DNA from 4 places in the Vibrio coralliirubri genome. Region 2 is predicted to be linked to each of the others. Evidence: predicted binding sites of a transcription regulator. Region 2 holds the regulator's gene; each other region holds the start of a gene.

Region 1 (7,403 bases), 780 kb from region 2:
CAGTTCTAAACTTACCAATTTGGTTGATGTTCACGCATTTCATACAGACTCAACTCCTGCCAGCAAGCGCAGTTACCGTAAAGGCATAATGAGAGCGGCATTGGTGTGTAGCTTATTAACGTCGATGCTCGTTCATGCTGAAGACATTCCAGAGAACCCAAAAGAGTACTACGGCGTAGATAAAGCGTCGGGTCTGATCATGGCACCCGGTTGGGAGACCGTGAAAGGGCAATGTAACGCCTGCCATACCAGCTTAATCGTTGCTCAGAACAGCGGAAACAGAGAGCAATGGCGTGAAACCATTCAGTGGATGGTCGACACTCAAGGGCTGTGGGATCTATCTGATACTTGGGATCCGGTATTGGATTACCTCAGTACCTACTATCAAGACAAAGGCATCGATATGAACAAGTATCGTCGTAAGCCTATTGATAGCGCCTTGATGCCACCTATGCCGGGAGAGAACCAATGATCATTAAGCGATTAAAGCGAACTTCTCTTGCGAGTGGAAACGTTGCGAACGGAGCTGTTGTTAATAGAGTTGCTGCAAATAGAGCTATTGCGATAGCCGCTGTATCAGTAGTTTTGTTGTTGTCGGCGTGTACTGATGAACAGCCGAGCACTGAAGATAAAGTTGCCTCGCGCGTCGAATCATTAGGAATAGAGTCGAAACCAGCGCCGAAGCTTGAAGTGGAAGCTAAATCTGAGGTTGAAACGCTTGTCGATAGCAAGGTAATCACCAAAGATTACATACCTAGCTTAGTGTCAGGTGAAAAGTTGGTTCAGAATCTATGTAGTCAGTGTCATGGCGACAAAATAATTCCCTTCGTACAATCTTATCCAAACATCAAAGGTCAGAAAGCGGGGTATATTATTAAGCAACTGCGTGATTTTAAAAGTGATGAACGCCAAGATTTGTACATGCAGTCGGTGGTCAAACACCTTTCAGATGAAGACCTGCAAGACGTAGCCGCATTCTATGGTACGTTGAAGCCATTGGACTTATACAACCGCACTAAAGAGTATTATCACCAGTAGCTGAGCTTTTTGGGAACACTGGTTAAGTTGGTCTCTACGAGGTTCGGTGGGTAAAGCAGTAGATAACGATAAGAAAAACAATAGATAAAGGAAAGGGCTGCGATTATGCAGCCCTTTGTCGTTCTTGTTTATGAATAAGCGGTTAAGCCGCTTTAATGTGCGTGGTAATGTACGGTTGCCATGCTTGTTGGTAAAGCTCTAAAGATTGGCGTCTTAGGCTATTAATTTGTGCCGCTTCGATATCGTTGATTGGGCGATGTTCTGCAATTGCGTGACGCTCAATACCTTGGATAATTTCGTACAGCTCATGTTCAGGGCCACTTTTCACATCAGCAATCGCTTTTAAGTGAAGTTGAACCTCTGCAATGATGTTGGTTTTAGGTAAACGAACCAACAAGTTAAGGTCACGGTAGCCAGAGTCAGCTGGTGATTTAAACTTGTTTTTCAGCTTAACAACGTCTGCTTCACGGCTTAACGCTTCGTAAACTTCAACCAAGCTCTCTACATCGTTCGCGATGATAGTTGCACGGGCTAAGTCGGTAATTTTTGTCACATCACCATCAAGCTCAAGGGCGATTTTTTCTTCTGCACGAGCTTGAGATTTAACGCCAGCAAATAGCGCTTCAGAATTGGTGAGTAGGGCAGTACTTTTACAGATAGTTTCTAGTTCAGCTTGGCCTTGATGCGCTTTGCTGTACAGAATATCGAAGTCGGTGTAAGGCTGAGTCGGGCGTGAGTCGAAGGCTTTGATGCCGTAAAGGCCGCTCAAACTATGACGGAATACGTTTGAAGATATTTGGTTTTGCGCAGGAGTGCGCGTTTGATCTGTTGAACTTGTTGAAACAGGTGCTGCTGCGAATGCAGGCGCTCGGCTCAATACCAAAAGCATTAGGGCCGTCGTACGGAGAAATACACTCATTCAAACTCCAAAATACAAGGTTACAAAAAACGGGTAGTCAAAAGGGGTAACCAGTAACGCACAAGAGTAAAAACAGCTTAACTAAACTTACTACATATTAAATGGGGCTAGTTAAGACAGAAACCAACTCTAACGTTTAATATTGCTTTAAAATGTGAAGATATAGACAAATAATCCAAGCGTTAGTTCCGCAATTATCAGAACTTTGAACTTAGCCAGTTTCTGATTTTATCGAAACTAATTTGGTACTTTAAACCAAGCTAAGGTTGCTCTTACCTGTCTATACTGTACCCTTGCATTATGACTGTTTAACATGAACGAAAGATGAATAATCCTGAATTTTGGCACAATAAATGGGCAGCCAACCAAATTGGTTTCCACCTCGAAGATGTAAACCCACTTCTGATTAAATTTTGGGAAAAGACTGAGCCCAGCTACGAGAAGAGTGTGTTCGTTCCACTTTGTGGTAAAAGTGAAGATCTGATTTGGCTAGCTTCAAAGCATGAAGATGTTCAAGGTGTCGAGTTAAGCCAGATTGCGGTTCGCGCATTTTTTGCAGAGCACCTTTACACGCCGACTGTGACTCAAATTAGCGGTCAGCACGAACTGTATCAATTCGATGAACTGAACATCTACACGGGCGATTACTTTACAGCGCCAATCCAGCCTGTCGACACCATTTATGATCGCGTGTCTTTAGTCGCATTGCCTGAAGAGATGCGAGTGCAGTACGTAGAGCGTTTGAAACAACTGTTGACACCGGGCGGTAAGATCCTTTTGGTGACTCTAGATTATGACCAAAGCGAGATGGCGGGGCCTCCGTTTAGCGTACCTAAGTTAGAGATTGATCAATTGTTTTCGGGATACAAAATCACATTGTTGAATCAAGATATTGCGGACGATGAACATCCGAAGATTGCTAAGAAGGGCTTGTCTCGATTCAGTGAAGAAGTGTATTTGATTGAGTCAGACGCTTAAGTTCAGTCTGCTTAGTTAAGCCAACAGATAACACCAACAAAAAGACGGGCTCGATAGCCCGTCTTTTTTTATTGTTCAGATTTGAACTCGTGATTGTTCATAATTGAATAGCTGGTTAGTAAATCACTTTTACTTTTGACGCGCTCTCAATTGCATCTTCAATCGCTGTCTCAGTGCTGTTGCGACGAGTAAGCGCCACACCTAGACGACGGCGGCCATCGATATCAGGCTTACCAAACAAGCGAACCTGCGTTTGTGGTGCGTCTAGCGCCTCTGTAAGACCTTCAAAACGAATGTTGGTTGAAGTGCCTTGGCCTAGAATAACCGCTGATGCACACGGGCCGTATTGCGTGATAGATTTGATCGGCATACCGGTAAAGGCGCGTACGTGCAGTGCGAATTCAGATGAGTCTTGAGACATCAATGTCACTAAGCCAGTATCGTGTGGGCGAGGGGATACTTCATTGAAGATAACGTGATCGCCTTTAACAAACAGCTCGACACCAAAGATACCGTGACCACCTAGTGCGTTAACCACTTGTTCAGCCGTGTATTGTGCGGCTTTAAGTGCATTGTCTGACATCACTTGTGGCTGCCATGATTCACGGTAATCTCCGTCTTCTTGGCGGTGACCGATAGGCGCACAGAAGTGAACACCGTCGACTGCGCGAACGGTTAGAAGGGTGATCTCGTAATCAAAGTCGATGAAGCCTTCAACGATCACACGACCCGCGCCAGTGCGACCGCCTTCTTGTGCGTAGTCCCAAGATTTCTGGATGTCTTCTTCTGTTTTGATAACGCTTTGACCTTTACCTGAAGAGCTCATTACCGGCTTAACAACGCAAGGCATGCCCACGAATTCAACAGCGGCTGAGAAATCTTCAAAGGTGTCTGCAAAGCGGTAAGGAGAAGTGCTCAGTTTCAACTCTTCTGCAGCTAGACGACGGATACCTTCGCGGTTCATCGTTAGCTTGGTCGCATTCGCAGTTGGAACGACATTTAAGCCTTGCGCTTCTAGCTCTACCAACTTGCTGGTGGCAATAGCTTCAATTTCAGGAACCACATAATCTGGCTTTTCTAGTTCAATGATCGCTTGAAGTGCATCGCCGTCTAACATGTCTAATACATGGCTACGATGCGCAACTTGCATTGCTGGTGCGTCTGCATAACGGTCACAAGCAATAACTTCCAAACCTAAACGTTGGCACTCGATAGCAACTTCTTTGCCGAGTTCACCTGAACCTAATAGAAGTACACGAGTAGCATTTTCACGAGTAGCAGTACCAAACATAGAAATTCCTTCCGATCTTTTGAACGATTGATTGAAAACGGGGTGATCATACTTATTTCAATGACAAAAGCAAACGTTTGCGCAAGTTGTTGCGTTAATTACAGGCATAAAAAAAGCAGCCCTGTTAAATAGGGCTGCTTATTTAAATTTTTGTTAATCAGATGTACTTAGATTGCTAAGTAAGTCACTGGAATGTCGGGGTTAATCGCTTCTAATGTAGATTGCGTATCCGCTAGGTGACTGATGCTACCTTCTGCGATTTCAACCAAAGCAGCACTTTCAATTTGTTCGAAATCGAAGCCAGCCAGTTTAAGTTGAATCAACGCCACTTGCAGAGGTGGTAGGCTCGGGTTGAACGCTGCATTTTCTGCGTAAGCACCCGTAAAAATTTCACCTGACGTCAGTTGTAGCGAAACACCACTTAGGTTTTTGGTGTAAGGAGCATGGCTGCGGTTTAGTGCTGCTAGCGCTTCTACAACAATAGGCGTTGTTTCTTCGGTCGTGTACTTATGATCAAGCTTCGTCATTAGGCCTGTTGTTACACCTAAATCAGCAGGGCCGAACGAGTCTGGTAGGTACTCTTGCAGAGACATTTCATCACGTTGTGGAAGCTGAACTTTAAGTTCTTTTGCTGTTGTCAGTTCGTTCATGAATTGACGACAGTGACCACAAGGGCTGAAGTTGATGGTGATATCTGAGATACCTTGCTCGCCTTTCATCCAAGCGTGGCTGATTGCAGATTGCTCAGCGTGAACGGTTTGACCAAGTTGAGCACCAGCGATTTCAAGGTTTGCACCAAAATACAGAGTACCAGACAAACCACGCACGATTGCACCAACATAAAAGTCAGATAACGGAGCGTAAGAATACGCTGCGGCAAAAGGAAGTAGCGCAATACGTAGTTCGTCATCCGCTAGACCACTTGCTTGCAGTAGGCTAGCAAATTGTTCTGGGGACAATGTCGCGTCAAAGTTGTCTGCTAATACGATGTCACTCAAAAGCGCTTTCATTGATGATGGAGCACTTTCCAGCGCCAGGGTAATACGACTGTTCATGTTGAATCCTTAATTGACCTTAGGCTTTAAGTTTATGCATTGCTCAGGAATTTTCTGTGACAAAGATCACTATTGAATTGTTGTTGTTACATTGGTTTGCATAATTAGAGTGAGGTCACACTTGAAATCGATTACAGGAGCCATTTATACAGCTGATATCGCACTTATTGCTCGTAAAAGACCGTGACTTGACTGCTATTGCTAAATAAATGCGAATAAAAAGCCCAAACAGACACTGTAATAAACAGCATTCTGGTTGGGCTGAATCGCGTGGTGATCGTTTAGGTTAAGAATAGAACCAAACCACGAGCGAAAATATACTCGGTGCGATGATTGAGGTAATGACGCCGCAAAGCACAAGAGCCAAAGAACTGAATGCTGCATCTTCCTGATTCTTTTCCGCACAAGTCGCGGTGCCTAAAGCGTGAGACACGGTACCCATGGTTAAACCACGGGCGATCGGGCTCTTAATACCAATGAGATTGTAGATTGGATAAGCAAAAATTGCCCCAAACAGACCAACAATCAATACCAGTATTGCCGCAATCGCTGCTTCACCACCTAAATGGCTCGATACTTCCATCGCAATTGGCGTGGTGACTGATTTGCCTAACAAGCTCGCAATCAAAGTTAAGTCCGCTTTAAATGCTACTGCGATTAATGCCGTTGTTGTCATCGACATCACACTGCCTAGCGTGCAAGCAAAGGTAATGATGCGCCAGTTGGCTCTGATTTGAGGTAGTTGTTCATAAAGTGGGTAAGCAAGTGCAACAACCGCAGGCTGTAGCATGTAGGTAATCCAAGTGTTGTCAGCATAGTAAGTTTCAAACGGTACTCTAAAGAACGTGAGAATCGGAATGATGATACCAATGCTGATAAGCAGGGGATTACACAGCGGCGAGTTTACTTTTTGACTTACCCAGCGAGCAAACAGGAATACCACGATGGTGAGTAGAATCCACATGATCAGTTACCTCTCGAAAGCAAGCGGTCTAAGAACCATGATAAGGACACCAACACCAGCAACGTGCCACCAACGGCGCTAGCCATAATTGGCAATGCGTTCGCGATGAGCATGTCGAAATGATCCATCAACCCAACACTGATCGGAACAAACAGTAAGATCATTAGGCGGATAATCAAGCTTGCACCGGGCTGTACCCAGTGCGAAGGAACAATACCAATCACCATGGCGGCAAACAAAATCAACATGCCAAAAATACTGCCTGGGATTGAGGTATCCAAAAAGTGTTGTAACGCGTTACCTGCTGTAAGTGCACCTATGATTAAGGTGAAGGAGATTAAGCAGTAAACCAGTTGGGTCAATCTTTCTTTCAAAGTGTTACGTCTCTTGATAATGGAATTAGCTAGCTAACTTTTCTACGTACTGATAAACCGCTTTCAAGATAGCCATTTTCTTCTCGTCGCTTTCATGTTCGTGCGCGAGGTTTTCAAGGTTGAGCATGTACTCTTCTAAACGGCACTCATAAAACTCACGACAATGGTTTGCCCATTTCAATTGTTCAGCTTCGTCGAGCGTCCATGGGAAGTTACGCGCACGGTAACGGAACAGTAACGGTTTAATTCGTTCGTCACTGAAGGTGATATCCAAAGCTGCCAAGTTGTTCGGGTCAGTTTCACGAATGATGTTCATCGCTGTTTTATCAGCAGGTGAAAAGAAACCGTCGTAAAGGTGTGTATCAACATCATCACTCTTTTCGTACTCGCGTTCTTGTGAGTACAGGCCGATCAGTTTTTCGCGAATCTCTGGATGTTCGCGCAGCAGTGCCAAGTTCTTCAAGCATTGTTGGCGATCGATACCGATGGTTTCGGCATTTTCAGCCGTCAGCGTTTTGGCTGGAGCAAGAATAGGGCACTTGTTCAGTTGAACCAATTTGATGGGTACGGGTAACTCGTCTTCACTCAGTTCGCTGCGTTTGGTATAGAGCCTGTCTCTGAGTTCATCAGCGCCCAGTTCTAACAGTGGGCTTGGATCTTTGGCTAAATCAACCACGATAACGGCATTTTGATTGGTTGGGTGCCAAGCCATAGGCACAATCCAGCTTGTGTAGTTGCAGTCACGGCCAAACATGCCAGAAACGTGCATTAATGGTGTCATGTT
Region 2 (7,403 bases):
CAGTTACCATGCGCCTGAAGCTTCAGTGAGTGACACTCATGTCACTATGCTAAGAGCTGGCGTGATGTGCGCGGATAAAGTGAACGCAGTAAGTCCTACCTATGCAGAAGAGTTGAAAACGGAATTAGGTAGCCACGGTATGGCTGCAGAATTCCAACACAGATCGGCTGATCTGTTCGGCATTTTGAATGGGTGTGATTACGGGGCTTGGAATCCGGAAACTGATGCTTTCCTACCTCGTAAATACAAAGCGACCAAGCACAGCATGGCTCGCGGAAAATCAGCTTGTAAGCAAAAACTGCAACAAGATGTAGGTTTACCCGTTGCCGACTGCGCGGTTTATGGCATGGTTTGTCGCTTGACGAATCAAAAAGGTGTTCATTACTTACTGCCTATCATCGAACAGTTTTTGAAAAATGATCTGCAGATCGTGATTGTCGGTACTGGCGATCCGGTTTTAGCGAGTCAATTGAAAGAGCTATCAGCGCTTCACTCAGATAAGTTCTCGTTCGTGGAAGCGTACAATAATGAACTTGCGCACTTGGTTGAAGCAGGCTCTGATTTCTTCTTGATGCCTTCGGAATTTGAACCGTGTGGCTTAAACCAAATCTACAGCATGGCTTACGGTACTTTGCCGATTGTTCGTTCTGTGGGAGGTTTAAAAGACAGCGTGAATGATTACGATGAGGATCCTGAAGTCGCGACTGGGTTTGCTTTTGAAGAGCCAACACCGCAAGCGTTATTGGCTGTGTTACATCGTTCATTACTGCTTTACGCACAAAACCCATCTGAAATTAAGCGTGTTCAGCTTTATGCGATGCAGCAAGATTTTAGTTGGGAAGATGCGGCTAAAGAATACCTAGCTATGTACCATTCAGCATTTTAACTTGTTGACTTAGCTTTAAAATTAGCTGGCGAGCAACAACCGCTCGTAATAAATGAAGGCGCTCTAATTGTAGAGTGCCTTTTTGTTTCCTGGTCAGAGCACATCACGTTTACGAAGACAAAGCTTGCAAACTCATTTTAGTCAGGTAGAAAAGGTGAGGTAGGTATTCACATGACTAATGATAGGTTTGACACTATTATCACTTAAAGTTCTTAATAGCGTGATATCCTTAGTCATCGCCTCGTGATGAGGCATAGCTCCATTCCAATAATTAAAGCGATAGGTATGTCTGAGAGTTTACTATTTCATAAAACATTTACTCACCCGACGAGCGATGAGTGGGTTGTATTTGTGCATGGCGCAGGAGGCAGTTCCTCCATCTGGTTCAAGCAGATCAAAGCGTATAAACAGCATTTCAACTTACTTCTCATTGATCTGAGAGGGCACGGTAAATCAGACAATATACTTAAAGGGCTGATTTCGAATCGTTATACGTTCAAATCGGTGACGCTTGATATTCTTAAAGTGTTAGACCATCTTAAGATCCGTTCTGCACATTTCGTCGGTATGTCTTTGGGCACGATTATTGTGCGTAACGTTGCAGAGCTCGCGGCTGGCCGTGTACGTTCAATGGTACTGGGTGGTGCTGTCACTAAGCTAAACACTCGCTCTCAAGTCTTAATCAAGTTGGGTAACCTCAGCAAGCACATCATTCCTTATATGTGGTTGTACAGCCTTTTTGCTTATGTTGTGATGCCACAAAAGAGTCAGAAAGAATCGCGTCACCTGTTTATCCGCGAAGCTAAAAAGCTGTGCCAGAAAGAGTTTAAGCGCTGGTTTATCTTAACGGCTGATGTAAACCCCTTGATGAAATATTTTAAAGATAGAGAGCTACCAATACCGACTCTTTATTTGATGGGTGAACGTGACTACATGTTTATTAAGCCTGTGAAAGAAATGGTCGCAGCGCATGAGTCGAGCGAGCTAGTAGAGATTCCGAATTGTGGGCACGTATGTAACGTGGAAAACCCTGAAGAGTTTAATCAGCGTTCGATTGCGTTTATTCAAAAACAAATTCAGTGATTTTGTAAATGCGAAATCAAAGATGATGATGGAATCGAATTGAAATAAAAACGGGAAGCTAATTTTAGCTTCCCGTTTTTATTTGGAGGAGGTATCTGACCGAATCGTTCTATCAGGTCACTGAAACCTTGCTATTCAGGTGAGGCAGCACCGCACTGCCAGCAAGAACCGAACTGCGCTTCGTTGACTTCATGACACTTACCACAACGCCACTCTTCATAGATGATCGAATCTTGCTGCTTTTGGTAGTCATTTACTAGCATGCGAGCTTTACTGGCCAATTTTGGCTCATATAACCATACGTAAGGGTCAGTTTCTTCAGTGAATGGGATTTCCCCCTTCAATCCGAACAACCCCTCACCACGGACTTCACAGGCAATATTCTCGCTTTCTAATAATCCACAGATGATATGAGCTTCTGTCGGATTCGATGCACTGAAGATTTTCATTGAAATAGAACCTTATTCAGCTATCTGTGTTATTTAGCTATTATAAACTATTCTGCTATAAACGTTATTCAGCTACGGGCGTTGAACGAAACTTACCCATCAACCATTTAGCCACTATTGGGAATATCCCCAATAACGCAAATGACAATAGTACTGAAGGGGAGACGATGCCCGAAAGTGAATCAATTTCTGCGAGCTGAGTACCAGCATTCAAGAAAACCGCCGTCCCCGGTAACATCCCGATTTGACTCGTAATGTAGTAACGACTCACTGACATCGGTGTTAGACCCATCAATAGGTTGATAAGGAAAAATGGGAATACAGGAATCAGACGCAGAGAAAACAGGTAAAATGCGCCGTCTTTTTCAACCCCCTTGTTAATCGTCGCCAATTTGTCACCAAACTTGGTTTGAATCCAGTCACGTAACAGGTAACGGCTACTTAAGAAGGCTAAAGTAGCACCGATCGCACTTGCGAAAGATACCAGCAGCAAGCTGTTCCAGAAGCCAAATAGCGCGGCCCCTAATAGGGTCACAACAGCGGCACCTGGAATGGAGAAAGCCGTAATCATTACATACGCGACAAAATAGATAGCGGCAGCCGCAATAAAGTTGCTGTCAATGTAGTCATTTAACACAGCTTGTTGGGCCTTAGCATTTTCAAGCGTTAGGTACTGGCCGAAATTGATGCCTAACAACACGATGGTTACGACCAACACAATACCCAATATCATTTTCTTACTCATTGATACTTCCTCTAAATTTTCAATGCATACCGATAGTATAGATAGACAGGCAAAGCATAGATTAACTTTCACCAGATATAAAAAAAGCCGCAGTAAATGCGGCTTAGTTGTGTATAGAGATTGTACTGACAATGTTAATTGACGCGATTGATAAGCTCTTCGCGACGCTGCTGCGGTATAACAGACCAATGTGTACCATTGATCGCGCCTTCTAGCGCCCAAAGTAGTTCAATACTGACAGAAGACGCATGCGATTCTTTGATGGCGTTAAATGCGTTTACAGAGCCAGATTCATATAAACGTTCTACAGAATCGATCCCTGCCTTTTTCAACATACGCTCGGTAGCGAGTCGAAGATTAGGCAGATCTTTGAGTCGGGTCGGCTTAGCAGAAGACTGCTCAGCTTTTTCTTCTTTAGCAAAACCTAGAGACGTGGTTGCAAGCTGCAAGATTTTCTCTTGGTCTTGCCAGAGGCCTTCAGGTAAAGCGAAATATTTAGTAACGACAGGGAAACCACGTTTTTTGTAGACGTACGGTTGAAACCCTTGTTGTTCGAATTGTTTCGTTGTGCCTTTGTCTGCGCGTATGTGCAACTGGTCATTTACAACCAGAGCAAACATAGTGTCATCAGCAAAAAGACCGAAGCCACCAAACATTGAGCGTGATTTTATTTTTCCTAGGGACTCAAATAACTTCATCGAGTCCTTTAGTATCGGTTTATCCATGTTATTTATCTCGGTGTATTTGAACTACGCCACCAAATAAGCAGGTCCGAGAGATTAGCAAAATGTTGCAATTAAATTGTCAATAAGCCGTAAATTACTAAATTATTAGTAGTTACTGCATTTTGCCATCGGTAACCCCGCTACCATACCAACGAGTGGTTTAGGCCGGAAGCTTTGCGTCTCACTCTTTCGAGTGGTTTGCCCTGTGCGTGACTGATTGAATAGAATAAAGTTTTTGTTGAATGAAGCTCACAGTTGATATTTCAAAATGTGATATTGCTTCAATTAATGATCTTTCCGTTGTGCATCTGGGTTCATTATAGTTGCTGATAAAAAAAGCGCACCTAAAGGTGCGCTTGATGAAATTAAACTCGAATTATCAATTAATTTAACGTTTTAACTGTACTTCGTTCAACAATTTCAGGGTGCATTTCGAAGACGCGTTTTTCGTGGTCTTTGTCTTTGATGCGCTCTAATAGAATTTCGAATGCATTCTTACCAACACGACGCTTTGGTTGGTGAACGGTCGTTAGCGGCGGAGAGAAGTATTCAGCCAGTTCGATGTTGTCGTAACCGATCACTGAGATATCTTCTGGAATGCGAATGCCTTTTTCTTGCAGGCGGCTCATTAAGCCGAGTGCCATTGTGTCGTTAAAGCAGAATACCGCCGTTGGACGATCTTCCATCTCAACGATTTGTTCTGCAGCAAGAACAGCCGTATCACACTCGAAGTTACCTTCGATGATCATATTTTCATCGGCAGAAATCTTAGCTTCGTTAAGTGCACGCTTGTAACCGGCAATACGTTCAACACATGCTGCTTTGTCTAAGTGGCCACTTAAACATGCAATCTTAGAGTGACCGCGTTCAATAAGGTATTTGGTCGCTAGGTAGCCACCTTCTTCAGAGTTATCGATGATCTTATCAGCCTGAGAGCTCTCAGGGCCCCAGTCCATGATAACTTTAGGGATGTCAGCGTGACGGTCTAACATCTCTCTTAGTTCTTCAGTTAGGTCAGAACACATAACTAAGATGCCATCTACACGTTTCTCTGCAAGCATTCGAATGTAGTCACGTTGCTTCTCATAGATACCGCCCGTATTACACAGGATCAAAGTGTAACCTTGACGGTAGCAGTAGCTCTCAACACCATCGATAACTTCAGAGAAGAATAGGTTAGTTGATTGAGTCACTAGCATGCCGATAGTGCGTGTTGTATTACATTTCAAGCTACGAGCAACAGCACTTGGTGCATAGTTCAGTTCATCTACGGCTTTGTTTACTTTTTCTTGAGTTGCTTCTGCAACAAAGCGAGTTTTATTGATTACGTGAGAAACGGTTGTTGTTGATACGCCGGCTAAGCGAGCGACATCTTTTATAGTGGCCATGGTTTTATCCTATTAGAAGCTACTTTCCCAAAGTACGGAATAAAGTAGCCGTTAAGCTACCTAACTAAGAGCTTAAATTTGTAGGGCTCTTTGGGTACTAAAGTGCTAAAAAACAAAAAACCGCTATTGAGCGGCTTGTCTTAACACCGAAATGCTCTGAACTTTAATAAGCATAGCATTTCGTGAATGTTTCATATTTTATCGTTTGCGGTCACAATTTTAGACTGACTAGAAACTACTCGCAATAAAATTCACCCAGAAATCCGGGTGAATTGTCACATTCTACTGAATTTATTTACCTAGTCATCCAATAAGCTATTCACCAGCTAAATATTGAGTGTCTAATTGACAGAATGCGAGTAGCAAAGATGAGACACTAGCGTAGAAACCGAATTCATCAACGTCATGACATTTCACGTTGAACTTTGGTACCCAAGTCAGCAGTTGTTGGTCGATAAACTGCTGTTGAACGGCAAATGAATTCTCTAGCTCTTCTTCAATATCCGTTTCGTTTGAACGAATGATCAAGTTACCAAGGAAATCGAGTTCGATAGCAATGTGGTCTGCTGGCTCTTTTAGATCTTGGTTCACAACTAAGTTGTGCTTAGCCATGATCTCTTCCATATCTTTTGCTGGCTTATCATTCAAAAGGCCAGTTTCGCCGATATACATAGAAGCGTAAGGAAGAGCGCCGTGTTTATCTGTCTTTAAGAAAAGGTCGCAAAAGTCTGCAGACAGTTCTAGCTGGGCATCTTCACGTGTTTGTAGACGGTTCAGCGCATCCACTAACTTATCAATCGCTGGCTTTAGTGTTTCATTTTCGCCTAAACCAGTTAGGAAAGAACGAATTTCAACAGAGTGGTAGTGATCGAGTTCTTCTTGAGTGAGCTCTTTGGCAAATAAGCTTGATAGCCACCAGTATATTTCTGCTCTTTGCTCGTTGAACGCTTTCGTATCTTTCATTTGTTAGATCCTGACTTAGTCTTGTGATGTTGCTTATATACATCTTGAAGTCACTTGGGCATAAGCACACCAAGGCTGAATAACAAGGTTATTTGCGAAACGCAAAGTTACTCGTTAGTAGTAATGCCTATATTGAATTGCGATGGACGATAAATAGCAAGGTTTAAGATTGTCTTGTATCAAAAAAAATCCATGTTTCTGGCTTTTATCTTCTGTACCACTAGAATTGTTACTAGTTATGAATAGAATAGTCACTGAAACTATTAAATAAGAAAAGTGGTGTAGATGAGCTATCACGTATTAGTCGTAGAAGATGATGTGGTAACCCGCAGTAAACTGGTTGGATACTTCCAGAACGAGGGTTACACAGTGAGCGAAGCAGAAAGCGGCGCTCAAATGAGAAACGTGTTAGAAGAAAACAACGTTGACCTCATTATGCTGGACATCAACTTACCAGGCGAAGATGGATTGATGCTAACTCGCGAATTACGCAGTCAATCAGACATTGGAATTATTTTAGTTACTGGACGCACGGATAGCATCGACAAAATCGTAGGCCTTGAAATGGGCGCTGACGATTACGTTACTAAACCCTTCGAACTTCGCGAGTTATTAGTTCGAGTAAAAAACCTACTTTGGCGTATCTCTGCCGCTCGTAAAACAGCTGCGGGCGCAGTAGAAGAAACATCAGATGAGTCTGTGGTTCGTTTTGGTGAGTGGACATTTGATATTCCTCGTCGTGCGTTAAGCAAAAACGGCGAACCGGTGAAACTGACCAAAGCAGAATACGAACTGCTAGTGGCTTTGTCCTCTTACCCTAACCAAGTATTAAGCCGCGAACGTATTCTGAATATGATCAGCCACCGAGTGGACGCGCCTAATGACCGTACTATCGACGTACTGATTCGTCGTATGCGTGCAAAAATGGAGTTCGATCCTAAGAACCCACAAATTTTTGTGACGGTTCACGGTGAAGGTTACATGTTCGCTGGTGATTGATTTCCTTCGGGAGTGATTAATCAACAACGACATTTAAACGTAAAAAGCCGAGACATCATTGATGTCTCGGCTTTTTTATTGCTTAGCGTTCATTGTTAACGAACAGAGAACCTAAAAATACTTGCCGACTCAGTCTGCTCAGTATGAGTTTAAAGATTCAGTGGG
Region 3 (7,403 bases), 1.0 Mb from region 2:
AAGACAACGCTAAGCGTTCAGTGGCTATCGCTCTGCGTAACCGCTGGCGTCGTATGCAGCTTGAAGAAAGCCTGCGTGTTGAAGTATCGCCAAAGAACATCCTAATGATTGGCCCAACGGGTGTCGGTAAAACTGAGATTGCTCGCCGTCTAGCGAAACTAGCAAACGCGCCTTTCATTAAGGTAGAAGCGACTAAGTTCACCGAAGTTGGCTACGTTGGTAAAGAAGTTGAGACCATCATCCGTGATCTAACGGACGTTGCCATCAAGATGACACACCAACAAGCGATGGAAAAAGTACAATACCGCGCAGAAGAACAAGCTGAAGAACGTATTCTTGATGCCCTTCTACCACCAGCACGTGATGCTTGGGGCCAGAACGAGCAATCCACTGAAGACACCACCTCTTCAAACACTCGTCAGATTTTCCGCAAGAAACTGCGTGAAGGTAAGCTAGACGACAAAGAGATCGAAGTTGATGTCGCTGCGCCGCAAATGGGCGTTGAAATCATGTCACCTCCAGGCATGGAAGAGATGACGAACCAGCTGCAAGGCATGTTCCAAAACCTAGCAGGCGACACCAAGAAAAAGCGTAAGATGAAAATCAAAGACGCATTCAAAGCACTGACGGAAGAAGAAGCTTCGAAGCTTGTGAACCAAGAAGAGCTAAAAGAGAACGCGATCTTCAACGCTGAAAACAACGGCATCGTATTCATCGATGAGATCGACAAAATCTGTAAGCGTGGCGACAGCTCAGGCCCAGACGTATCTCGCGAAGGTGTTCAGCGTGACCTACTGCCTCTTATCGAAGGCAGCACAGTATCAACCAAGCACGGCATGGTGAAAACTGACCACATCTTGTTTATCACATCAGGCGCATTCCAAGTGGCTAAGCCATCTGACCTGATCCCTGAGCTACAAGGTCGTCTGCCAATCCGCGTAGAACTTGAAGCGCTTTCAGCACATGACTTCAAACGCATCCTGACTGAACCAAAAGCATCGCTAACAGAGCAATACATTGCCCTAATGAAAACAGAAGATGTCAGCATTGAGTTCACTGAAGATGGCATCAACCAGATTGCGGACGCAGCATGGCGCGTAAACGAAACCACTGAGAACATCGGTGCGCGTCGTCTACACACGGTAATGGAGCGCCTAATGGATGAGATTTCATTCGAAGCAACAGACAAAGCTGGCAGCAAGCTAGTGATTGATGAAGCTTACGTAACATCGAAACTTTGCGAATTCGTTGAAGACGAAGACCTAAGCCGCTTCATCCTGTAGCACACGAAACTCCAACTTATTGCTCTATCTCAAAGAAATAGCAGCTAATAAGCGAATTCAAGGCCCACTTTCGAGTGGGCTTTTTATTACCCGAAAAATGGGCGTATACTCAAATCACAGTATGAAACGAAGACTTACAAAGAATTAGACCTACGATGAAACAATCTCTACTGATCTGGCTTGATGCCGCACGACCAAAAACTCTGCCTCTCGCACTTGTCTCTATTCTTACAGGAAGTAGTTTAGCGTTCGCCGGTGGTCAGTTTTCTTTATCGATAGCCCTACTGGCATTTTTAACCGCTACCCTATTACAGATTTTATCGAACCTAGCCAATGACTATGGCGACGCCGTAAAAGGCACAGACAATGAAAATCGTCTGGGGCCAACACGTGCGATGCAATCTGGTGCGGTGACGGCGAAAACCATGAAGCAAGCGATCATCCTCAACATCGTGTTTACCATGGTCGCTGGACTGATTCTTATTTTTCATGCCTTAACCTCGATTGAAAGTATCTTATCTTTCATTGCGTTAGGCGTATTAGCCATTATTGCTGCCATCGCTTACACCGTCGGTAATAAGCCTTATGGCTATATCGGCCTTGGCGACTTATCGGTGTTTATCTTCTTTGGTTTGTTAGGTGTTTCAGGGACTTACTTCTTACACACTGGTCACGTTGAACCAAGCCTATTCCTTCCGGCATTGGGCTGTGGCTTGATGGCGGTTGCTGTACTCAATATCAACAACATGCGTGATATCGAAAATGACAGCGAATGCGGTAAGCGCACCATGGCGGTTCGCCTAGGGCAACGCAAAGCCAAACACTACCATTTTGCTCTGCTTGGCCTCGCCCTTGCGTCTTTCGCTATCTACCTGCTTATTCAAGAAAAGCCGGTCTGGATCAGCCTGCCGTTTTTGCTGAGCATTATCATTGTTTACAAACATGGCAAAGCTGTTTGGGAAACCGAAAAGCCAGCGCAAATTGCACCAATGATGCCCGTGATTGTGAAATGCTCACTGGTCACTAACCTATTGTTTGCAGGGGTTGTCGTAGCTCAAACTCTATTGAGTTAAATGAGACTAATCATTGCAAAGGGATCAAGCGCCGATATACTCAAAGTAAGCTCATTGTTCAAAAGGTATACTAATGGAATACAACACTTCAGCACTGTGCGACATATATTTGGATCAAGTTGATGTCGTGGAGCCAATGTTCAGCAACTTCGGTGGACGTGCATCTTTCGCAGGACAGATCACGACATTAAAGTGTTTTGAAGACAACGCTTTGATTCGCTCTGTACTAGAGCAAGACGGTCTGGGGCGTGTGTTGTTAATCGATGGTGGCGGCTCACTACGTAAAGCGCTGATCGATGCTGAGATTGCCCTACTTGCCGAAGACAATGAGTGGGAAGGAATTGTGGTTTACGGCTGCGTTCGTGAAGTCGATGAGCTTGAAGACATGAACCTAGGCATCCAAGCCTTGGCTTCTATCCCTGTTGGTGCGAGCCAAGAAGGTGTTGGTGAACTAGACGTTCCAGTGAACTTTGGCAGCGTGACCTTTTTACCCGAAGATTACCTCTACGCAGACAACACCGGCATCATTCTTTCTGCCGAGCCTTTAGATGTAGAACTTGATCTGGATGTTGAAGAAGAAGAGGTCGAGTAACTCACTCGGCTTTGAATACTAAAACAAAGCTTAAGAATACGAAGTATTAGAACACAAACAAAAACGCCCGCTACTGAGTAGCGGGCGTTTTTTTAAATCTGAAGAGTCGATTACTCTACTTCATCCATTTTACCAAGAAGGTTACGGATGCGATCTTGCCATGCTGAATGCTCTTCCTGCATTTGCTGAGTTTTTTGCTCTAGCTCGTGACGGCTTGCTTTAAGCTCACCAGCTTCTGTTGCTAGTGCTTGTTTCTCTTCTTTAAGCTCTTCCACTTCCATTTGAAGAAGTGCAATTGTATCTACTGCTGTTTGAATTTTTGCTTCTAGCTGCTCTAGTACTTCAAAAGACATTCTGGCCTACCTTTAAGTTATCCGTTTGATGGTGAAGGTTCACTCCACTTATTTCCCCATTCTACTCAGCAGAGCAAGGATAAACACTCAATATATTCGATATTTTGCGCCATTCGATGAAAAAAACAGCGCTTTTTACCGAATATTGACGTGAACGATTACCACCACAACGGCAAACCGATTATTTTGATGAATAATAACTGTTTTCCACTGCGAATTGATCGAGAGCAATCTCCAAAAAACAAAAAGGCAAACGTTTCCTTTTGGATATGGTAAAATTCGCCGCGAAATTTCTATTCCCCCTTTGAAAATTTTGGAGTCCGCATGAAACGCGATTTAGCAATGTCATTCTCTCGTGTCACAGAAGGTGCAGCACTGGCTGGTTACAAGTGGCTTGGCCGTGGCGACAAAAACGCTGCAGATGGCGCTGCTGTAGAAGTAATGCGTAGCCTATTAAACAAAACCGAAATTAGCGGTGAGATTGTTATCGGCGAAGGTGAAATCGATGATGCACCTATGCTGTACATCGGCGAAAACGTAGGTGTGGGCGGCGACGCTGTCGACATCGCAGTTGACCCAATTGAAGGAACACGCATGACAGCAATGGGCCAATCAAATGCATTGGCTGTATTGGCGGCAGGCGAAAAAGGCAGCTTCCTTAAAGCGCCTGATATGTACATGGAAAAGTTGGTTGTTGGCCCTGGCGCTAAAGGCGTGATTGACCTAGAACTGCCACTAACAGAAAACCTAGAAAACATCGCTAAAGCACTAGGTAAAACACTTGATACTCTAGTCGTAACCACGCTTGCTAAGCCTCGTCATGATCAAATCATCGCCGATATGCAAGCAATGGGGGTTCGTGTATTTGCTGTGCCAGACGGTGATGTTGCGGCTTCTATCCTAACGTGTATGCCAGACAGCGAAGTAGACGTCATGTACTGCATCGGCGGCGCACCTGAAGGTGTGGTTTCGGCTGCGGTAATTCGCGCACTCGACGGCGACATGCACGGTCGTCTTCTACCTCGTCATGAAGTTAAAGGTGACACAGAAGAAAACCGCAAGCACGGTGAACTTGAACTTGAGCGCTGCGCAGAAATGGGCGTAACGGCGGGTATCGTGTTGAAGATGGAAGACATGGCACGCAGCGACAACGTTGTATTCTCAGCAACAGGCATCACTAAGGGTGACCTGCTAGAAGGTATTTCTCGTCAAGGTAATATCGCAACCACAGAAACTCTGCTTATCCGTGGCCGTTGCCGTACGATTCGCCGCATCAAATCTATCCACTACCTAGAGCGTAAAGACCCAGAAGTAGTAGGTCATATCCTGTAAGCCAAAACTCGGTTAAACAGAATATTCGAAGGCTGATACCAAGTATCAGCCTTTTGTTTTATTAGCGCAGCAGAATCTCACCATGGCAGCCAATAGAGTATAACGCTATCTATCGAGTAAATTACTATCAATATAGTAAATGGTTTGCTTTATAAACACCTTGCCTCATAATAGTAGGGTTCATGAGGTAGGGATAGTATGAAAACAAGCGACAAAATCTTACAGACCATTAAGCGTCAAGGCGCGGTAACCGCGAAACAACTGTCAGAAGAATTTGGCATGACGACAATGGGTGCAAGGCAACATCTGCAAAGCCTGGAAGATGACGGTATTCTTGCGTTTCATGATGTGAAAGTGAAAGTGGGTCGCCCGACTCGCCACTGGTCCCTAACTCAACAAGGTCATAGCCAATTTTCAGACCGACATGGTGAACTCACGATTCAAGTGATTGATGCTGTGGAGAATCTATTTGGTAAAGAAGGACTGGCTAAGGTTGCTGCCGAGCGTGAACAACACACACTTAAGCAGTATCAAACTGCATTGTCTGACTGTGATTCACTCATCAGCAAGCTTAAAAAACTCACCCAACTTCGTGAAGACGAAGGCTACATGGCTGAGCTTCAAGAGCATGATGATCACTACATCTTGATTGAGAACCACTGCCCTATCTGTAAGGCTGCAACTCGCTGCCCTAGTCTGTGCCAATCTGAGCTCAATGTGTTTACTGAGTTACTAAAAGATGAGTGCCACGTGAGCCGTACAGAACACATCATTGCTGGCGAACGACGCTGTACTTATACCTTAACACCCGCACTTTGATTGTAACGGTAAGCGATTAATACCGTCTCAATATTGAGAAAACACAAATAGATTGAAATTTGTACAGATTTCTTTCTTAAGCTTAGAGCATATGAAACACGCTTAATGCTAAGGAAGGAATGATGGCGCATCCACAACCCTCTCAAAAACTACCACCCTTTGATGAACTTGTCCAACTCGCGAAAAGCGATCCGAAAGCATTCAATCAATTCAAACACGAGATGTGCGAACAGATGATCTGCTCGGCTTCAGACGTGATGCAAGACCGACTTCGCGCACAACAAAGTCACATCGACTTAGTGGTTAGCCGTTGTAAAAACCCACACCATGCTAATGTCGTACTCATGCAAGAGCTACGCTGCCAGGTCTGTAAGTTCCAAGATGCACTCGAAGGGCGCTGCGGCTTTGAAGAATCTCTGCCTGAAAATGTCGTGCCTTTTAAGCCAAATACCGAACCTAAAATGTACTGAAAGTAGTAAGTACTAAAAAGAAAAAAGGGAGCGTAATGCTCCCTTCTTATTGATTCGCTGTTCAATATTTACATGGGTCTTCGCCGTAGTCATTACGGCCTTCTGTGCCTTTCAACAAGCCACACTCAATTAGAATCCACAAACCACACACTAATGCCGCGACGGTTGCCGCCATATGAATTGGCGATACCGACTCTGTCGTCGTTGCAGCCATTGGCGAAGCTAAACGACCCAATACTAATGGCACATTCAATAGTAGCCAGTAATTAGACTTATTGCGGTCGTGCCAGCGCTTAGCGGTTACCGCCAGATCTGGAATCACAAGCATCAATAGGAAGATTGGTAGCAGGATATAAGAGTAAGCAGGGAACAACACAGAGATACCAGAAGCAAAACCGGTAATCGCTATGTAGTAGAAAATATTCCAAATCCAGTAAGTCTTACGACCAATTCTCCCCTTGAAAGAGAGCAGTAATTCTTTCATCGACATCTTAAATACTCAAATTTATACGCCGCTAAAAGTCAGCAGCAATGGTTAGTTTATTACTTTTTGAAAGCAACTTTTATCCATATCACGAATATTCACCGTTAAGCTTCTTACATGACTCGCTTGTTCTTGCAGGACCTGCATTAACGATCGTGACAATTCTCGCTTTTGCTCTTCCGTTCGTCCCGAAAGTAACTCAAAGCTGATATGAATAAAGTCTACACTATCTTCCTCATCACCGACCAACCAATTGTGGCAGCGCAATGAACGAGACTTCACTGACGGCACATCAAACAAGCCACATGTGAGAGCGACTTGGTGAAGATCTTCCAGTAAGCCTTGGATATTTACTCGCTCATCCACTGAATTGGAGTACTCTAGAACTAGATTCGGCATTGTTACTTCCTGTTGTTAACGCAATCGTTTGTCCCTTAATAACAACTAACGATGAAAAATCCGAGAAGTTAGCTATTATTCTGTCTGCCGGATCACTGATATATGCTCAAAATCTACTCTGACCATTGAGTAAGATCCAAGAAAGTCATGACCACAGTCATGATCTGTTGATATTAATCTGTTATATTATTTCGTAATAAAGTTTACTTTTTTACATTCGATTTATTTAAATACTTTGGAGATATTCCTATGCGTCATCCTGTAGTTATGGGTAACTGGAAACTAAACGGCAGCAAAGAAATGGTTGTTGATCTACTAAACGGTCTTAACGCTGAACTTGAAGGCGTAACAGGCGTAGACGTAGCAGTTGCTCCACCAGCACTTTTCGTTGATCTAGCAGAGCGTACGCTTACTGAAGCGGGCAGCGCGATCATCCTAGGTGCTCAAAACTCTGACCTAAACAACAGCGGTGCATTCACTGGCGACATGTCTCCAGCAATGCTTAAAGAGTTCGGCGCATCTCACATCATCATCGGTCACTCTGAGCGTCGTGAATACCACAACGAATCCGATGAGTTCGTAGCTAAGAAATTCGCAT
Region 4 (7,403 bases), 490 kb from region 2:
CTCGTATTCTCTTGATTGAAGGTTAACCTTGTTTCATTTCAATAAGCCTAATTCTAATTCCCCTTAAAGGATTAGGCTTCTACAAAGGCTTTGGAGTGCTCCCCAAAGCCTTTTTTATTGTTTGCAGTTAGCTCGCGGTTAAGCTTAGTGAATCTAAGTCACGGCTAGCTAATTGAGGTTAGTACCGCTGCTGATTCTTCGATCGTAGATTGCTCTACAGACATCAATTCAATCTGTTCAATCAAACCGATGCTAGGGTTGAACCAACGCTCTGATGATGTGCCAAATTCTGTCGAATCCATACCTTCACAGTTAATGTAGTAGGTGTTTTTCTCTGTTAGGTTCGCAGCTTCGATTGATTTATCAGAGATCTTGAAACTCTTACGTACGCCTGTTTCTTTAACCTGTTGTTGCCATGTGACTAGGCATGAGGCATTAGTTGGCAGGCTTGATACCCACGAGCTATCTTCAAAATCATTCAGCAAGTTAGCGACTGCTTCGCCATCTAACGTCACTTGCAATGAAACGGTTTCCTCACTGATATCAATGATTGGGTTACTCTCTTTTACGTCAGTTCCTTTCAAACGGAAAAGAGGGCTGCTGTACATAACTGCTGTGATGTATTGGCTACCAATAAAGTAGGCATTGGTGATTTCATGTAGACCGCGGTCAGGGCCTGCAAAATAAATGCTGCCGTCTTCTTGTGTACCTTCAATATTCGTCATGATGTCTTCAGATACATAAAATTCGGTGATGCCGTAATTGATCAGATCATTGATAACTTGAACGACCGCTTCATTGCCGGCCTCTTCTTGTAACCCTACAATAATGAGTTCACCGCTTAAAGGAGTGAAGTTCATTGTCATCACGCCTTCAGTCTCACCATCTTTGGTAAACGAGTAGCCCAATGTTGTTTCTGGTTTAGGGGAAAATGCAGAGCTCGCAATCGGGTAATCAACCTGACTGCTTGGACCTTTATTACCATCTGTAGAACCAGAAGAAGAGCCGCCTCCGCCGCCACAACCATAGAGAGCAAAGAGAGAGGTCGCTAGTAGCGTCATTGTTTTTTTCATGTTGAACATTCCTAAAGTTGGAAGCCCTTGGTGGGCCCGATGTTTTTAGGAATGCTATTGTTTGAGGAGTAAATAGGGCAAAAAACGAAGTCACATAAGATCTTAATTTATATTTAAGTTGTTTATTTTAAAGGGTTTTTCTTTACCCTTTGAGAACTGTTGCCCGACAGCGGTGCAGTAGTTAAGCATTAACTTTTCCCACTGCTTTATGATTAAAGGCTCTTTAACGCTTAGCTTTAAGCTCTTCCAAGGTTGTAGGCAGGTCGATTTGGATTCAGGTTTAGATAGTCGAGCGAATAGATCTTCGGATGGAACCACTCTCAATAACGCAACCAGAGACTCCATGTAGTTAAGGCGGAACTTCTCCATGTTGCCTTGCTTATAAGCAATGTGAGAAACCATCATATAAACCAACGCATTTTCGATCGTAGAGTTTCCTGAGGTATTGGTCAGAAGTTCTTTTGCGGTTTGCAGGTCTCTCAGTTTGAAATGAATGATACCAACCCAAAGTTTGAGTTCGTCCGGTAGTAACTTAAATCGAGTTTGAACAAGATTGGTGAACGCAATGAGCTTCTTTTGATCCGTTTCAAATAGAGCAAGTTGTCGTGCAATCAGAGTAGACGTCATGGTGTTGAGCTTGATGCCATCAAACGTGATGGTTTTTCCACTCAGCAATTCACTGACTTCGGTATTGTCGACGGACCATTCTGGCGACAATGGTGCGGGCAGAGCAAAGTAGTTAGCCAACTCTCGGTTGATCTCCATAACGCTGCTGCTGATGTTATTAACATCAATAGAGTAAACCCCACCAAACGCCAACTTCCCTGAGTTTGGGTAAATCAGGCTTATTTTAGCGACAAGGCGTTTATCTACTTCTTGATCCTTCAGCTGAATGTTAAGCAGGTAATCACTGGTACGCATGTTCTTTGCGCCCGGAAAGAAGGGAGAGCTATCTATAGGGTCAAGGAAGTAGCTTGGCGCATCTTGGTTAGCAAGATCGGTGTAGGCGTACTCAATCTGCTGTTGAAGTATTAATGCTTTTACGACTTTTCGGTATTTTCTGGAATTATCGCCAATGGCATCCACTCGATTCAGGAGAAGTTCGACCTTAGGAATCAATCGTTGATCGCGTTCGACTTCAGAAGCACGAGTCGAAGATTGCCAAAGCATGTAGCCCAATACCGCTGTGCTGATCAGCAAAACCAAAGACACCACAACAAGCCAAGGATTAACTAGATTGGAGCTAAATCCTTTTTGACTGGTTGGAGATTCTATGGCGGTATCATCCGCTTCGGTATCAGGGGAAGCCGCAGCAAAGCTAACCGAACTTGGGTTAAGGAAGTAACCCTTGCGTGGGTAAGTCACCAGTATTTTGGTCGCGTCGCTATTTGGTAGGTGTTTTTGAAGTACTGAACGTAAGGTACTGATTCGGTTTGTCAGAACATTTTTAGAAATGAAGTTACTTTGCCATACAGATTCAATGATGTGCTCAGCAGCGAGCGGTTCACCCACGCTAGTCAGAAACAGTTCGAGTAATTCAATAGAACGAGGTTCTAAATCGATGACCTGCTCGTCGCAACTTAAGACTCGTGTGTTGGGGTTGAATTCCAAGCCTTCAATATAAATAGAGGCTTGTTGGTCTTTGGCGCTAGAGAGGTAATCTTGCATAGAAGAGGCGACGGTTTATAAAACCTAAATTCTAGCTGTTTTTGTTATTAAAAACAGCTAGTAATTCACAGGGTGATTGGTATTAAGACGCGTAATTCACTGAGTAGCGAGTTGGTTTGTGGTTCATTGCCAATACGATGTTCAATACTGCGGTGCCTAATACAGATACGGCAATGACCCAAGGTGACACAAAGAAGAACGATGCAAACAGAATACACGCATCAATACCCATTTGAGTTTTGCCTACCGAGATACCGTAGCGGTCTTGGATAAACAAGCACAGTACGTTGAAGCCACCCAGACTTGAGCGGTGACGGAATAGGATTAGCATACCTAAGCCCATTAATAAGCCGCCGGCAACAGCACAATAGATCTCGTTATGAACTTCTAGCGAGATAACTAAGTATAAATGATCGGCAAACACAGATACTAAAGCACCAGAAATCGCACTGCTAATAGCAAAGCTACGGCCAAATCGTTTCCATGCTAATAAGTAGAACGGGCAATTGGCAACAAAGTACAAAATACCAAAGGTTACAGGCAAAAATTGACTCAAAAGCAGAGCCAAGCCAGTAGTACCACCGGTAAGCAAGTTCGCTGACTGTAAAAAGAAGACGCCTAACGCCACTAAAAACGTGCCAGTGAGAATCGCTACCCAATCTTCTTTACGTGAGTGTTTTTCCATCGTTTTTATAATTACCTAACCAATAAAGGCGTGCATAGTAGAGAAAAACCTTAGCTTTCGGTAGCTTGAGGTGCAAAATTAAGGTAAACCTATGTAATCTGCGTTTTACAGGGTGTAAAGCGTAAAATTGACAGTAAGCGTCATCTTTGGTTGGATAAGCCAAATAACCATGATGAATCTTATATGTGATTATGAAAAAACTGCATGATAAAATTGCAATTAGCTCTTTATGACCTAGATCAAATTATGTAGAATGCGTCACATCAAAACGGTGACGGAAACGTTTGCTTTCGGTCGTTGTGTGGTTTTTTTGAAACTTTCAGTACAATCTGAGTCAGGAGATACAGATGCTTAAGCGTGACATGAACATTGCTGATTACGATGCGGATCTATTCGCAGCTATCCAAGAAGAAACTCTTCGTCAGGAAGAGCACATCGAACTTATCGCTTCAGAAAACTACACAAGCCCACGTGTAATGGAAGCTCAAGGTTCTCAACTTACAAACAAATACGCTGAAGGCTACCCAGGTAAGCGTTACTACGGTGGTTGTGAGTACGTAGATAAAGTTGAAACTCTAGCAATCGAACGTGCATGTGAACTGTTTGGCGCTCAATACGCAAACGTACAACCTCACTCAGGTTCTCAAGCAAACAACGCTGTATACATGGCACTACTGAATGCTGGCGATACTGTTTTAGGCATGAGCCTTGCACACGGTGGTCACCTAACTCACGGCTCTCCAGTAAACTTCTCTGGTAAGCTATACAACATCATCCCTTACGGTATCGATGAAGCAGGTCAAATCGATTACGAAGAGATGGAAGCGTTAGCTATCGAGCACAAACCTAAGATGATCATCGGTGGTTTCTCAGCTTACTCTCAAGTTTGTGATTGGAAGCGCATGCGTGAAATCGCTGACAAAGTAGGTGCTTACTTCTTCGTAGATATGGCTCACGTTGCTGGTCTAATCGCTGCAGGTGTTTACCCGAACCCAGTTCCACATGCTCACGTTGTAACAACGACAACGCACAAAACGCTTGCTGGTCCTCGTGGTGGTCTTATCCTTTCTAACGAAGGCGAAGATCTTTACAAGAAACTAAACTCAGCAGTATTCCCAGGCGGCCAAGGTGGTCCTCTAATGCACGTTATCGCTGGTAAAGCAGTAGCGTTCAAAGAAGCTCTAGAGCCAGAGTTCAAAGAATATCAAGCTCGCGTAGTTGCTAACGCAAAAGCAATGGTTGCTGAATTCCTAGCACGCGGTTACAACATCGTTTCAGGTTCTACAGAGAACCACCTGTTCCTAGTTGACCTAATCGACAAAGACATCACAGGTAAAGAAGCAGATGCAGCACTAGGTGCAGCGAACATCACTGTGAATAAGAACTCAGTACCAAACGATCCACGTAGCCCGTTCGTTACTTCAGGTATCCGTATCGGTTCTCCTTCTATTACTCGTCGCGGTTTCTCAGAAGCAGACGCGAAAGAGCTAGCAGGTTGGATCTGTGACATCCTTGATAACATGGGCGATGAGTCTGTTATCGAAGCAACGAAAGCAAAAGTATTAGAAATTTGTAAGCGTCTACCGGTTTACGCTTAATTTTTCTGCGTAGTAATTTGAACTTCGTTGTCGAGCATGCTCACTTACATCCGTAAGCTCCGCGTGCTCTCCTAGAATTTCAAACGACTACTTTGAAAAACGATGAATTTGAAGGCTCCTGTTGGGAGCCTTTTTTATTGGTCTGGTAATTCTCAGAGAATGAATGAATTTCTGTGTCGGACATACTCATTTGCTAGCGCAAAATCCGTGTGAGCTCCTTGAACTTCGCTCATCTACTTTGAAAAAGAGTTTAAAAGGTCCCTTTTGGGGCCTTTTTTGTATTTGTCGGTATGAGAGTTGAGTGATCTGAGAATACAGAAAGGCGGGTACTAAAAAGGGCTGATGCTTGCACATCAACCCTTTGTGGTTTTCTAATGTTGGTTTTACTTTCGGATGCTAAGCAGGGTGCCAGACTTACACTTGAAAGAGTAATAATGGCGGCTCTCGTTGAATTTGCCTAAGCCTTCGCCGTCACAGTAATCGATATTGATATCACGCATCACTTCTAGCGTGTCTTCGTTGTTTAAAGCGAATTTAGAGCCATCAGAGCAGACAATGCGTACTCTTTCATCATGGCTTACTGAGTAAATATCGACTTCGGTGTTACACAGCTCAAAAGAGGCTTCACGAAAATTGTCTTGCTGTGTATTTGAAGCGCAACCTGCAGTCAGTGTTGCAGCGAAAACTGCCAAAAGTCCGAGTCTTTTCATTGTTAATCCTTCGCTATCATCAGATTGGGTGATGAGTTTTATATGCTATTTCAGGTAGCCTATACAACAATACGCTTTGGTTCAAGGAGCGTTCGTTGACTCTAAGATATAAAAGTATAGATGTAGACAGATAATTTATAACTGGCTAACTACATGTTTATCCAATACGTATCACCAATAAAAAAGACCAACACTGAGGTTGGCCTTTCAAAATCAAGCGTGTTCTAAATAACTATCGAAACTGTTTGGCTTCTGGAAGGAACTCAAAACCAGCAGACGCAAGTTTAGCGATCAATGCTGCTTTGTCGATCTCGTAGAAGTTGACCACTCGATCCAAATCACCACCGAAGTCGTCACGTAGCTTCATGTTGACGATACTCATCAACATTACAGGATCCATTTTTTCAAAATTAGCGAGGTTCATATTAGTCCTCGAAATCTGAGATCAGTAGGTTTGCAGCGGCAAATGCTGCACGCTCACGCGCTTCTTTAGGAAGAGATTCATCTGCAGCAAGGTCATTCAATGTTTTTACCGCGCAGGTGATCGCTTTAGGGATATAGCCTTGGTCGCCACTGCCAATTTGAGAATACAGTTCACGCACCAAATCACAACAATCGTATACTTTCATTTTTATACCTAACCAAATGATAACTGATCTCAATATACACATAGAGATAAGCAAAAACAAAGTGGATCTGATTAAGTTCAGAGTTAGTTTGTTCTTGCTCAATATCTCATTCTGTTGATGCTCAACGTATCACTTGTTAGCTTGCCGATTAGCTGGATATTGACTGCTTAACCTGATATTTGCTGTTCAAGTTGATAAGTAACTTCATCAGCAAGGTTGAGTTGCTTGGCTAACTCTTTGAGGTAGGCCTTCTCCATGAAGTTTTGTTCATCCGCTACAATCAAAGACGCTAAATAGATCTCACTCGCTTGTTGAGGTGAGGTCGCGAGCTGAGCGATTTCGCTTGGATCGAGCGGTTTGTGCAGTTCTTCAGAGACCAATTTAGTCAGTTGATAATCGGCACCCATGTTTTCGACGGCTTGCTCAATCTTGGCCATCTCTTCTTCATCAACATGACCATCGGCTTTGGACGCTGCAATCATCGATCTGAGAATCAGCACGCTATGGTTTGAGTCGTTCTCATCAAATTGAGCTTGTTCGGCATTAGGTGCTTGGCCTTGTTTAGACTGATAGTCGTTGTAGACCTTATAAGCGAGAGCGCCAAGTGCTGCTGCGCCACCAATACCAGCGGCTTTCTTACCCATTTTCTTGGTTTTCTTAGAGCCCATTAACGCACCTAACAGTCCGCCGCCAACTGCGCCTGCACCGAAGGCTCCGAGCGTACTTTTACTGCTACTCTTGCCATTGCTGCCTTGAGAAAGGCCACTTAAACTTGAAGACCCTTGTGAAAGTTTCTGAGTGCCTTGTTTTACGAGATCTGATTTAAGTGCTTGGTTCAGTAAGCTTTTGATATCCATCGATACCTCCAATGGTGAGCATGTCCAAAAAGTTGATGACACCAATATACGGATTTGAAGATGAACAGGGGATTAACTTACGTTATTTACTCTAGGGATAAATAGAAGGGAGTTTGAAGGGAAACGACAGGCATAAAAAAGGCCACCTAATGGCAGCCTTTCAATGTTTATCTAGTCAGCAAT

What was found. The regulator PurR, encoded in region 2, represses purine synthesis genes. The targets are predictions, from matches to a motif close to TNANGNAAACGTTTNCNTNA.
Region 1: purT (formate-dependent phosphoribosylglycinamide formyltransferase) is a predicted target of PurR. The motif match lies at 4,292-4,311, and genes of this name have one in related genera.
Region 3: glpX (class II fructose-bisphosphatase) is a predicted target of PurR. The motif match lies at 3,547-3,566, and genes of this name have one in related genera.
Region 4: glyA (serine hydroxymethyltransferase) is a predicted target of PurR. The motif match lies at 3,699-3,718, and genes of this name have one in related genera.

The regions. Positions count from the first base shown of each region.
Region 1 covers NZ_AP025470.1:2,041,790-2,049,192, reverse strand. The annotation lists gene OCV20_RS09395 (cytochrome C) at 1-472, shown strand, start outside; gene OCV20_RS09390 (c-type cytochrome) at 469-1,038, shown strand; gene OCV20_RS09385 (RelA/SpoT domain-containing protein) at 1,181-1,957, opposite strand; gene OCV20_RS09380 (thiopurine S-methyltransferase) at 2,282-2,935, shown strand; gene purT (formate-dependent phosphoribosylglycinamide formyltransferase) at 3,051-4,226, opposite strand; gene cdd (cytidine deaminase) at 4,394-5,281, opposite strand; gene OCV20_RS09365 (LrgB family protein) at 5,568-6,245, opposite strand; gene OCV20_RS09360 (CidA/LrgA family protein) at 6,248-6,619, opposite strand; gene sbcB (exodeoxyribonuclease I) at 6,645-7,403, opposite strand, start outside.
Region 2 covers NZ_AP025470.1:1,260,214-1,267,616, forward strand. The annotation lists gene glgA (glycogen synthase GlgA) at 1-886, shown strand, start outside; gene OCV20_RS05935 (alpha/beta fold hydrolase) at 1,172-1,969, shown strand; gene OCV20_RS05940 (putative signal transducing protein) at 2,101-2,418, opposite strand; gene OCV20_RS05945 (TVP38/TMEM64 family protein) at 2,483-3,163, opposite strand; gene OCV20_RS05950 (TfoX/Sxy family DNA transformation protein) at 3,298-3,888, opposite strand; cyclic di-GMP riboswitch class I at 4,016-4,101, opposite strand; gene purR (HTH-type transcriptional repressor PurR) at 4,272-5,276, opposite strand; gene torD (molecular chaperone TorD) at 5,592-6,239, opposite strand; gene torR (two-component system response regulator TorR) at 6,525-7,238, shown strand.
Region 3 covers NZ_AP025470.1:233,071-240,473, reverse strand. The annotation lists gene hslU (HslU--HslV peptidase ATPase subunit) at 1-1,283, shown strand, start outside; gene OCV20_RS01090 (1,4-dihydroxy-2-naphthoate polyprenyltransferase) at 1,439-2,356, shown strand; gene rraA (ribonuclease E activity regulator RraA) at 2,430-2,948, shown strand; gene zapB (cell division protein ZapB) at 3,059-3,301, opposite strand; gene glpX (class II fructose-bisphosphatase) at 3,626-4,633, shown strand; gene OCV20_RS01070 (helix-turn-helix transcriptional regulator) at 4,832-5,452, shown strand; gene OCV20_RS01065 (DUF3135 domain-containing protein) at 5,575-5,922, shown strand; gene OCV20_RS01060 (DUF805 domain-containing protein) at 5,984-6,412, opposite strand; gene OCV20_RS01055 (5-carboxymethyl-2-hydroxymuconate Delta-isomerase) at 6,458-6,805, opposite strand; gene tpiA (triose-phosphate isomerase) at 7,055-7,403, shown strand, end outside.
Region 4 covers NZ_AP025470.1:767,684-775,086, forward strand. The annotation lists gene treC (alpha,alpha-phosphotrehalase) at 1-26, shown strand, start outside; gene OCV20_RS03715 (hypothetical protein) at 165-1,073, opposite strand; gene OCV20_RS03720 (winged helix-turn-helix domain-containing protein) at 1,176-2,741, opposite strand; gene OCV20_RS03725 (YitT family protein) at 2,824-3,426, opposite strand; gene glyA (serine hydroxymethyltransferase) at 3,774-5,024, shown strand; gene OCV20_RS03735 (hypothetical protein) at 5,408-5,734, opposite strand; gene OCV20_RS03740 (DUF4250 domain-containing protein) at 5,967-6,158, opposite strand; gene OCV20_RS03745 (YaeP family protein) at 6,160-6,363, opposite strand; gene OCV20_RS03750 (tellurite resistance TerB family protein) at 6,531-7,220, opposite strand.